DNA from 3 places in the Streptomyces sp. NPDC060028 genome. Region 1 is predicted to be linked to each of the others. Evidence: predicted binding sites of a transcription regulator. Region 1 holds the regulator's gene; each other region holds the start of a gene.

What was found. The regulator HrcA, encoded in region 1, represses chaperone genes, less so after heat shock. The targets are predictions, from matches to a motif close to TTNGCACTCNGNNNNNCNGAGTGCNAA.
Region 2: a site for HrcA is predicted at 2,047-2,073, ahead of groL (chaperonin GroEL). Genes of this name have one in related genera too.
Region 3: a site for HrcA is predicted at 1,652-1,678, ahead of groES (co-chaperone GroES). Genes of this name have one in related genera too.

The regions. Positions count from the first base shown of each region.
Region 1 is NZ_JBHWVJ010000067.1:15,027-18,298, reverse strand. It holds gene ACFWBF_RS27450 (nitronate monooxygenase) at 1-121, opposite strand, end outside; gene dnaJ (molecular chaperone DnaJ) at 301-1,440, opposite strand; gene hrcA (heat-inducible transcriptional repressor HrcA) at 1,441-2,457, opposite strand; gene ACFWBF_RS27435 (MBL fold metallo-hydrolase) at 2,610-3,272, shown strand, end outside.
Region 2 is NZ_JBHWVJ010000008.1:107,792-111,063, reverse strand. It holds gene ACFWBF_RS07025 (phosphoribosylanthranilate isomerase) at 1-95, opposite strand, end outside; gene groL (chaperonin GroEL) at 258-1,880, opposite strand; gene ACFWBF_RS07015 (cold-shock protein) at 2,207-2,413, opposite strand; gene ACFWBF_RS07010 (MoaD/ThiS family protein) at 2,827-3,108, opposite strand; gene thrC (threonine synthase) at 3,142-3,272, opposite strand, start outside.
Region 3 is NZ_JBHWVJ010000028.1:33,003-36,274, forward strand. It holds gene groL (chaperonin GroEL) at 1-1,066, opposite strand, end outside; gene groES (co-chaperone GroES) at 1,200-1,508, opposite strand; gene ACFWBF_RS16240 (hypothetical protein) at 1,768-2,271, shown strand; gene ACFWBF_RS16245 (response regulator transcription factor) at 2,282-2,983, shown strand; gene ACFWBF_RS16250 (sensor histidine kinase) at 2,976-3,272, shown strand, end outside.

The sequences.
Region 1 (3,272 bases):
CCAGGAAGCCCAGCCCACCCGCCTCGCACACGGCGGCGGCGAGCGGCGGGCAGGAGGCGCCGCCTGCCATGGGAGCCTGCACGATCGGGTACGGGGAGAGACCGTTCGGTGCGGAGGACATGGTCTGCATCGTGCCATGTCCCGCTCACGGGACCGAATCACGGCATTCGCCTGGCATAGTCCGCTTCCCTCCGGCCTTGAGGGAAGTACGGGGGAACGTGCGGGGGCGGCGCCGGGGGATGCACGGAGCCCGGTCCGGGGCATCCCCGGACCGGGCTCGTACGAGATCCCGCAGGTCGCTCAGCGGCCGTTGAACGCGTCCTTCAGGCGGCTGAACAGCCCCTGCTGACCCGGCGCGAACTGGCCCGTCGGCCGCTCCTCGCCGCGCAGCTTCGCGAGCTGGCGCAGCAGGTCCTCCTGCTGGGGGTCCAGCTTGCCCGGGGTGGTGACCTCGACGTGGACGATCAGGTCGCCCCGGCCGCCGCCGCGCAGGTGCGTGACGCCGCGCCCGTGCAGCGGGATCGCCTGCCCGGAGCCGGTGCCGGGCCGGATGTCGATCTCCTCCAGGCCGTCCAGCGTCTCCAGCGGGCATTTGGTGCCCAGGGCCGCGGCCGTCATCGGGATGGTGACGGTGCAGTGCAGGTCGTCCCCGCGCCGCTGGAAGGTCGGGTGCGGCAGCTCGTGGATCTCCACGTACAGGTCGCCGGCGGGGCCGCCGCCGGGGCCGACCTCGCCCTCGCCCGCGAGCTGGATCCGGGTGCCGTTCTCGACGCCGGCCGGGATCTTGACCGTCAGGCTGCGGCGGGAGCGGACCCGTCCGTCGCCCGCGCACTCGGGGCACGGGGTCGGGACCACGGTGCCGAAGCCCTGGCACTGGGGGCAGGGGCGCGAGGTCATGACCTGGCCCAGGAAGGACCGGGTGACCTGCGAGACCTCACCGCGGCCGCGGCACATGTCACACGTCTGCGCCGAGGTGCCGGGGGCGGCACCCTCTCCGGAGCAGGTGGTGCAGATGACGGCCGTGTCGACCTGGATGTCCTTGGTGGTGCCGAAGGCGGCCTCGTCCAGTTCCAGGTCGAGGCGGATCATGGCGTCCTGGCCCCGGCGGGTCCGCGAGCGCGGTCCGCGCTGCGAGGCCTGGCCGAAGAAGGCGTCCATGATGTCGGAGAAGTTGCCGAAGCCACCGGCTCCGAAGCCGCCCGCGCCACCGCCGCCGCCCGAGGAGGACAGCGGGTCGCCGCCGAGGTCGAAGACCTGCTTCTTCTGCGGGTCCGAGAGCACCTCGTAGGCCGCGTTGATCTCCTTGAAGCGCTCCTGCGTCTTCGGGTCCGGATTCACATCCGGGTGGAGTTCACGCGCGAGGCGCCGGAAGGCCTTCTTGATCTCGTCCTGCGATGCGTCGCGGCGCACGCCGAGTACGGCGTAGTAGTCCGTGGCCACTTACGACTCCGCCAGGATCTGTCCGACGTAACGTGCCACTGCGCGTACCGCTCCCATCGTTCCGGGGTAGTCCATGCGGGTCGGTCCGACCACGCCGAGTTTGGCGACTGCTTCGCCGCCCGAACCGTAGCCGACCGAGACGACCGACGTGGAGTTCAGTCCCTCATAGGCATTCTCATGCCCGATCCGTACGGCCATTCCCGACTCACTGGCCTCGCCCAACAGCTTGAGGAGCACGACCTGCTCCTCCAGCGCTTCGAGCACCGGCCTGATCGTCAGGGGAAAATCGTGTCCGAAGCGGGTGAGATTGGCGGTGCCGCCGATCATCAGCCGCTCTTCGGCTTCCTCGACCAGGGTCTCGAGGAGGGTGGCCAGGACAACCGTGACCGTCGCCCGGTCCTCCGCGTCGAAGGACTCCGGCAGGTCCTGCACGAGCGGCGGCACGTCCGTGAACCGGCGGCCGACGACCCGGCTGTTGAGCCGCGCCCGCAGATCGGCGAGCGAATTCTCGCCGAAGGGGGTCTGGCAGTCGATCAGCCGCTGCTCGACCCGGCCGGTGTCCGTGATCAGCACGAGCATCAGGCGCGCGGGCGCGAGCGAGAGCAGCTCGACGTGCCGGACGGTGGAGCGGGTCAGGCTCGGGTACTGGACGACGGCGACCTGCCGGGTCAGCTGCGCGAGCAGCCGCACGGTGCGGCCGACCACGTCGTCGAGGTCGACGGCGCCGTCCAGGAAGTTCTGGATGGCCCGGCGCTCGGGCGACGACAGCGGCTTGACCCCCGCCAGTTTGTCGACGAAGAGCCGGTAGCCCTTGTCCGTCGGGATCCGGCCGGCGCTGGTGTGGGGCTGGGCGATGTAGCCCTCGTCCTCCAGCACGGCCATGTCGTTGCGCACGGTCGCGGGGGACACGCCGAGCCGGTGGCGCTCGGTGAGCGCTTTGGAGCCGACCGGCTCCTCCGTCCCGACGTAGTCCTGGACGATGGCGCGCAGCACTTCGAGTCTGCGTTCGCTGAGCATCGCGCGCACACCTCCAGCTCTGGTCCGTTGCCATGTTTGTCGGAACCCGGTCGTTGGCACTCTGTGCGTTCGAGTGCCAGAGATCCCCCGCTCAGTGTACGGCCGGGTGGTCAGGCCCTGGCAAGGGCGGCCCGTCACGGTAGCGTCGCGCCATGGACGTGCGTTGGGAAGAGGCGGGCTGGGAACGGCTGACCGGGCGGGCCGGTCGACGGCGTCTTCCGGTGTGGGACTGCACGGTGGGGCTGGTGGTGGGGGATGAGTCGGTGCTCCTGATCGACCCCGGATCGTCCGTACGGGAGGGCTCGCAGGTGCGGGCCGAGGCAGAGCGGCTGGCGGGCCGGCGCGTGACCCATATCGCATTCACACACGGACATTTCGACCACGTGCTGGGCGGGGCCGCCTTCGCGGGGGCCGAGGTCTACGGGGCGGTCGGCCTGGACTCCCTGCTGGAAGGCCACGGCCGGGGCCGGGACGAGCTGCGGGCCGACGCGGTGCGGCACGGACTGGCTCCGGCCGAGGCGGCCGAGGCCGCGGACCTGCTCGTGGTGCCGAGGCACCTGGTGTCGGGCGAGTGGACGCTCGAGCTGGGCGGGGTGCAGGTGCTGCTGGCGAACGTGGGGCCCGGCCACACCCGGCACGATCTCGCGGTGTTCGTGCCGGGCTCGCGGGAGGTGGTGTTCTGCGGGGACCTGGTGGAGGAGTCGGGCGATCCGTCGGCGGGGCCGGACGCGGTGCCCCGGCAGTGGCCGGCGGCGCTGGACCGGCTGCTGTCGCTCGGCGGGGACGACGCACTGTACGTGCCGGGTCACGGAGCG
Region 2 (3,272 bases), on a different contig from region 1:
AAGACGAAGCCGACGGCATCGGCCCCTGCCGCCACGGCCACGTCGACGTCGTGCGCAGTCTTCAGACCGCAGATCTTGACGAACAAGTCAGTCATGCCAGCAGTCAACCAAACCCGCCCGGTCCGCGGCGCCGTGTCCCACGGGCCGGGCAGGCGGGCCTCCAGCGGGCCGCGGGAACGCCCGAGGGCGGCACCCCCGTGGAGGTGCCGCCCTCGTTCGAGAACAGCCGATCAACCGGCGGCCGGAGCCGCAGCCGATCAGAAGTCCATGTCACCGCCCGGCATGCCGCCCGGCGCGCCGGCGCCGGCCTTCTCGGGCTTGTCGGCGATGACGGCCTCGGTGGTGAGGAAGAGGGCCGCGATCGACGCCGCGTTCTGCAGGGCAGAGCGGGTGACCTTCGCCGGGTCGATGATGCCCTCGGCGATCATGTCGACGTACTCGCCGGTCGCGGCGTTGAGGCCGTGACCGATCGGGAGGTTGCGCACCTTCTCGACGACGACGCCACCCTCGAGACCACCGTTGACGGCGATCTGCTTGAGCGGGGCCTCCAGGGCCAGACGCACGGCGTTGGCGCCGGTCGCCTCGTCGCCCGTGAGCTCGAGCTTCTCGAAGACCGCGGAGGCCTGGAGCAGGGCCACGCCGCCACCGGCGACGATGCCCTCCTCGACGGCCGCCTTCGCGTTGCGAACGGCGTCCTCGATGCGGTGCTTGCGCTCCTTGAGCTCGACCTCGGTCGCGGCGCCGGCCTTGATGACGGCCACGCCGCCGGCCAGCTTCGCGAGGCGCTCCTGGAGCTTCTCGCGGTCGTAGTCCGAGTCGGAGTTCTCGATCTCGGCGCGGATCTGGTTCACGCGACCGGCGACCTGGTCGCTGTCACCGGCACCGTCGACGATGGTGGTCTCGTCCTTGGTGATGACGACCTTGCGGGCGCGGCCCAGCAGGTCCAGGCCCGCGTTCTCGAGCTTGAGGCCGACCTCCTCGGAGATGACCGTGCCACCGGTGAGGATGGCGATGTCGCCGAGCATGGCCTTGCGGCGGTCGCCGAAGCCCGGGGCCTTGACGGCAACGGACTTGAAGGTGCCGCGGATCTTGTTGACGACCAGGGTCGAGAGGGCCTCGCCCTCGACGTCCTCGGCGATGATCAGCAGCGGCTTGCCGGACTGCATGACCTTCTCGAGGAGCGGCAGCAGGTCCTTGACCGAGCCGATCTTCGAGTTGACGATCAGGATGTACGGGTCGTCGAGAGCCGACTCCATACGCTCCATGTCGGTGGCGAAGTACGCCGAGATGTAGCCCTTGTCGAAGCGCATGCCCTCGGTGAGCTCGAGCTCCAGACCGAAGGTCTGGGACTCCTCGACCGTGATGACGCCTTCCTTGCCGACCTTGTCCATGGCCTCGGCGATGAGCTCGCCGATCTGGGTGTCGGCGGCGGAGATGGAGGCGGTCGAAGCGATCTGCTCCTTGGTCTCCACGTCCTTGGCCTGGTCGAGCAGGGCGGCGGAGACGGCCTCGACGGCCTTCTCGATACCGCGCTTGAGGGCCATCGGGTTCGCACCGGCGGCCACGTTGCGCAGGCCCTCGCGGACCAGCGCCTGGGCGAGCACGGTGGCGGTGGTCGTACCGTCGCCGGCGACGTCGTCCGTCTTCTTGGCGACTTCCTTGACCAGCTCGGCGCCGATCTTCTCGTACGGGTCCTCGAGCTCGATCTCCTTGGCGATGGAGACGCCGTCGTTGGTGATCGTGGGGGCGCCCCACTTCTTCTCAAGGACGACGTTGCGACCCTTGGGGCCAAGGGTGACCTTGACGGCGTCGGCGAGCTGGTTCATGCCTCGCTCGAGACCGCGCCGGGCCTCCTCGTTGAACGCAATGATCTTGGCCATCTGAAGTGGTCCTCCCGGACAGCGGTGGATTGCTCCCGGACCGCGCCCGCGCCCGCGACGGACGGCCTGAGTGCCCGGCGGTTCCTTCCCGCCGGACCCTGCGGGCCTCACCGACCCGGTCCTCGTCTTAGTAGCACTCTCACCTGGAGAGTGCTAACGCCAATGATTAGCACTCGACCCCCGCGAGTGCAAGCGGCTTCGGGCAACGCCCGGCGAAGAGGCAGGTGGGACAGGGCCGATCGGGCACGACGCGCGAGGGGCCCACATCCCGTGTCCAGGATGTGGGCCCCTCGTATACGTGGCGTCGGTGGTCGATCGCGCCGGGACTAGCCGAGTGCGAGCTTGACCATGTCCGCCTGCGGACCCTTCTGGCCCTGCGAGATCTCGAACTCGACCCGCTGACCCTCTTCAAGGGTGCGGTATCCGTCCATCTGGATGGCGCTGTAGTGGACGAACACATCCGCACCACCGTCGACCGCGATGAAGCCGTAGCCCTTCTCCGCGTTGAACCACTTGACGGTGCCCTGAGCCATGCCTAACTCCCCTATTACTGGCCCTTGCGCGGGACCGCACTTCGCGGTCCCGGGTCAGAACTTGCGCCGGAACGCCTCGACCGGGGCTGAATGTATCCGCACCGCTGCTGTCTGCAACAGGTCAATCCGACGAGAATTCTGGACACGGGGAAAGATTGAAATAGAGTGAAATGCTGGCATCTTCCCGGGCAACTCGGACCCGGCATAGGGCCTCAAACACCCCATAGCGCGCTTGCATGTTGACTCAATGTCAACCCTCACACGACCCGCTCATATGCGGTAGGCAAGAACAGCGGAGGGGACTTCCCCAACTCTACCGCGCCCAATCAAGCAGAATTGCCCCCTCCGCTTATTACCGGAGGGGGCAATTCTAGGTTTTACGTGTCAGCAGCACTCAATCGCACGCCGCCGGATCAGCGGCAGCCGCCCGCGACGGCCGGAATGATCGAGACCCCGGCGCCCTCCGGCGTGGCCGCCTGCAGCCCTCCCTCGAAGCGCACGTCGTCGTCGTTGACGTAGACGTTCACGAAGCGGCGCAGCTTGCCCTGGTCGTCCAGGACGCGCGCGGCGATGCCCGGGTGGCTCTTCTCCAGGGACTCGATGACCTCGGCGAGGGTCGTGCCCTCGGCGGGGACCTCGGCCTTGCCGCCGGTGTAGGTGCGCAGGATGGTGGGGATGCGGACGTTGACGCTCATGGCGCTACTGCCTTTCCGGAGTGCAGGGGAGGGTCAGGCCAGGCCGGCGGCGCGGAACGCGTCCAGGCTGGGGCGGATGGTGGCGGTCTGCCCGCTGTCCGCGGCCACCGCCTCCAGGGTCTTCAGGCCGTCACCGGTGTTCAGGATCACGGTGGTCAGCGCCG
Region 3 (3,272 bases), on a different contig from region 1:
TGGACTCGATCTCGGCCTTGATCTGGTTGACGCGGCCGACCAGGTCCTCGGAGTTGCCGCCACCGTCGACGATGGTGGTGCCGTCCTTGGTGATGGTCACGCGGCGCGCGGTGCCCAGCACGTCCAGACCGGCCTGGTCGAGCTTGAGGCCGACCTCCTCGGCGATGACGGTGGCACCGGTGAGGGTGGCCATGTCCTGGAGCATCGCCTTGCGGCGGTCACCGAAGCCGGGGGCCTTGACGGCCACCGCGTTGAACGTGCCGCGGATCTTGTTGACGACGAGGGTGGAGAGCGCCTCGCCCTCGACGTCCTCGGCGATGATCAGGAGCGGCTTGGTGCCGCCGGCCTGGATGACCTTCTCCAGCAGCGGCAGGAGGTCCTGGATCGAGGAGATCTTGCCCTGGTTGATCAGGATGTACGGGTCGTCGAGGACGGCCTCCATACGCTCCTGGTCGGAGACCATGTACGGGGAGAGGTAGCCCTTGTCGAAGGCCATGCCCTCGGTGAACTCCAGCTCCACGCCGAAGGTGTTGGACTCCTCGACGGTGATGACACCGTCCTTGCCGACCTTGTCCATCGCCTCGGCGATGAGCTCGCCGATCTGCTGGTCCTGCGCGGAGAGCGCGGCGACGGCGGCGATGTCGGACTTGTCCTCGATCGGGCGGGCGGTCGCGAGGAGCTCCTCGGACACGGCCTTGACCGCGGCGTCGATGCCCTTCTTCAGGGCGGCCGGGGAAGCACCCGCGGCGACGTTGCGCAGACCCTCGCGGACCAGCGCCTGGGCCAGCACGGTGGCGGTGGTGGTGCCGTCACCCGCGATGTCGTTGGTCTTGGTCGCCACCTCCTTCACGAGCTGAGCGCCAAGGTTCTCGTACGGGTCGTCCAGCTCGACCTCGCGGGCGATGGTGACACCGTCGTTGGTGATGGTGGGTGCGCCGAACTTCTTGTCGATGACGACGTTGCGGCCCTTGGGGCCGATCGTCACCTTGACCGTGTCGGCAAGCTTGTTGACGCCGCGCTCGAGGGCGCGACGGGCGTCCTCGTCAAACTTGAGAATCTTCGGCATGGGAGCGGTTCAGCCCTCTCGTTGCGATCCCCGGCCGCTCACCGCGACCGCCTAGAACGAACTACGCCCCTCGCCGCCCGGCATCAGCAGGGGTGACCAGGGGCGTAGCTCAAAACAAAACTGCAGAAGTGACTTACTTCTCGACGATCGCGAGCACGTCGCGGGCCGAGAGGACGAGGTATTCCTCGCCGTTGTACTTCACTTCGGTGCCGCCGTACTTGCTGTAGAGCACGACGTCGCCGACGGTGACGTCCAGCGGGAGACGCTGGCCGTCCTCGAAGCGACCCGGGCCCACCGCGAGGACGACGCCCTCCTGGGGCTTCTCCTTCGCGGTGTCCGGGATGACCAGGCCAGAGGCCGTGGTCTGCTCGGCGTCGAGCGGCTGGACCACAATGCGGTCCTCAAGCGGCTTGATGGCAACCTTGGAGCTGGTGGTCGTCACGATCCGACCTCCCCCTTCGGAGATCCGGGGTCAACTGTCTGAGGTGGCGACCAGGTCGATCCGTCGTCGCGGGTGCCGGATCTGCCTGTCGCTGTGTTGGCACTCACCAGGGGCGAGTGCCAGACGCGAGACTATTCCGGCGATTAGCACTCGGTCAAGCGGAGTGCCAATTCACGACCGTCGGCGTTGCGCGGAGCGAGCCCCGCGGCCCGCGCAAATCCGCGCGCGCGGGCGGTTCGTGGGCGCTACTGTCCGCCCCATGACCAGGAAAAACTCCGGTGTGCGCTGGGTGCACGCCATTCCGATCGCCGTCGGCCTCGCCTGCGGGATCTACGCGTTCTCGTTGGCCGTACCGCGGCTCGTGACCCAGCTGTCGGGGGTGGAGGGCACCTTCCGCGCGGAGCGGTGCACGTGGGAGACGGCCTCGCACGGGGACCGGCAGGCGGCGTGCGAGGGGTCCTTCACCGCGTCCGACGGATCGTTCACGATCCGCCGGATCGAGGCCGAGACCCCGTTCGACACCCCGCCGACCGGACCGGTCGCCTCCCGGGTCAGCGGCCCGTCGGCCGACAAGGCCGTACGCCCGGGCATAGCCGGCTCGCTGGCCCCCATGGGCCTGGGCCTGGCAGGCTTCGCCTTCCCGGCCTGGGCCCTGACCGCGGCCACCCGTGACGCCCTCGCCCGGCGCCGGACCGCCGCCGGACCGGCGCCGCTTCCGGCCCCGCCGATCGGGGCGAAGGCAGGGGACGCGTCCGATATGTGACGCTGGAGCGATGCGCATCCTCGTGGTCGAAGACGAAGTCGGCCTCGCCGAATCCCTGCGGCGCGGCCTGTCCGCCGAGGGGCACTGGGTCGAGGTCGCCCACGACGGCCACCGCGGCCTGGAACTCGCCCTCGCCGGCGGAGCCACGGGCGGCGGCGCCGGGTACGACGTCGTCCTCCTCGACCTGATGCTCCCCGGCCTCACCGGCTACGAGATCTGCACCCGCATGCGCGCCCAGGGCGACCCCACCCCCGTCCTGATGCTGACCGCCAAGGACGGCGAGTACGACGAGGCCGAAGGCCTGGACTCCGGCGCCGACGACTACCTCACCAAGCCGTTCTCCTTCGTCGTCCTCGCCGCGCGCCTGCGCGCACTCGCCCGCCGCGCCGGCGCCCCCGACCGCGGCGCCACCCTCCAGGCCGGCGACCTCGTCCTCGACCCCCAGGGGCGCCGCTGCCGCCGCGGCGCGCAGGAGATCGAGCTGACCGCCCGCGAGCTCGGCGTCCTCGCCTGCCTGATGGAGCAGCCCGGCCGGGCCGTCGCCAAGCAGGACATCCTCGACGTGGTCTGGGACACCCCGCACGGCATCGACCCGAACATCGTCGAGGTCTACGTCTCCTCGCTCCGCAAGAAGATCGACGCCCCCTTCGGCCGCCGCTCCATCCTCACCGTCCACGGCACCGGCTACCGGATGGCGCCCGACGGTGGTTAGGACCGTCCGCGCCCGCGCCGCCGCGGCCGCCGCCCTCGCGATGGCCGCCGTCCTGGCCGCAGGCGGGCTGTGGCTCCACGCCCTGCTGCGGGCCAACCTGCTGGAGAACACCACCGGCCGCACCGAGCTCGCCGCCCGCAAGGTCGCCGCCCAGCTCGACACCCGCGCCCTCCCGCCCGGCGCCCGGCTGCCCGCGCCCGAGAGCGGGGTGGACCTGGTCCTCGTACGGGACGGGCAGGGCCGCACCGTCAACAGCACGGCGGGCGCGCCCAAGGACTCCCCCGACCTC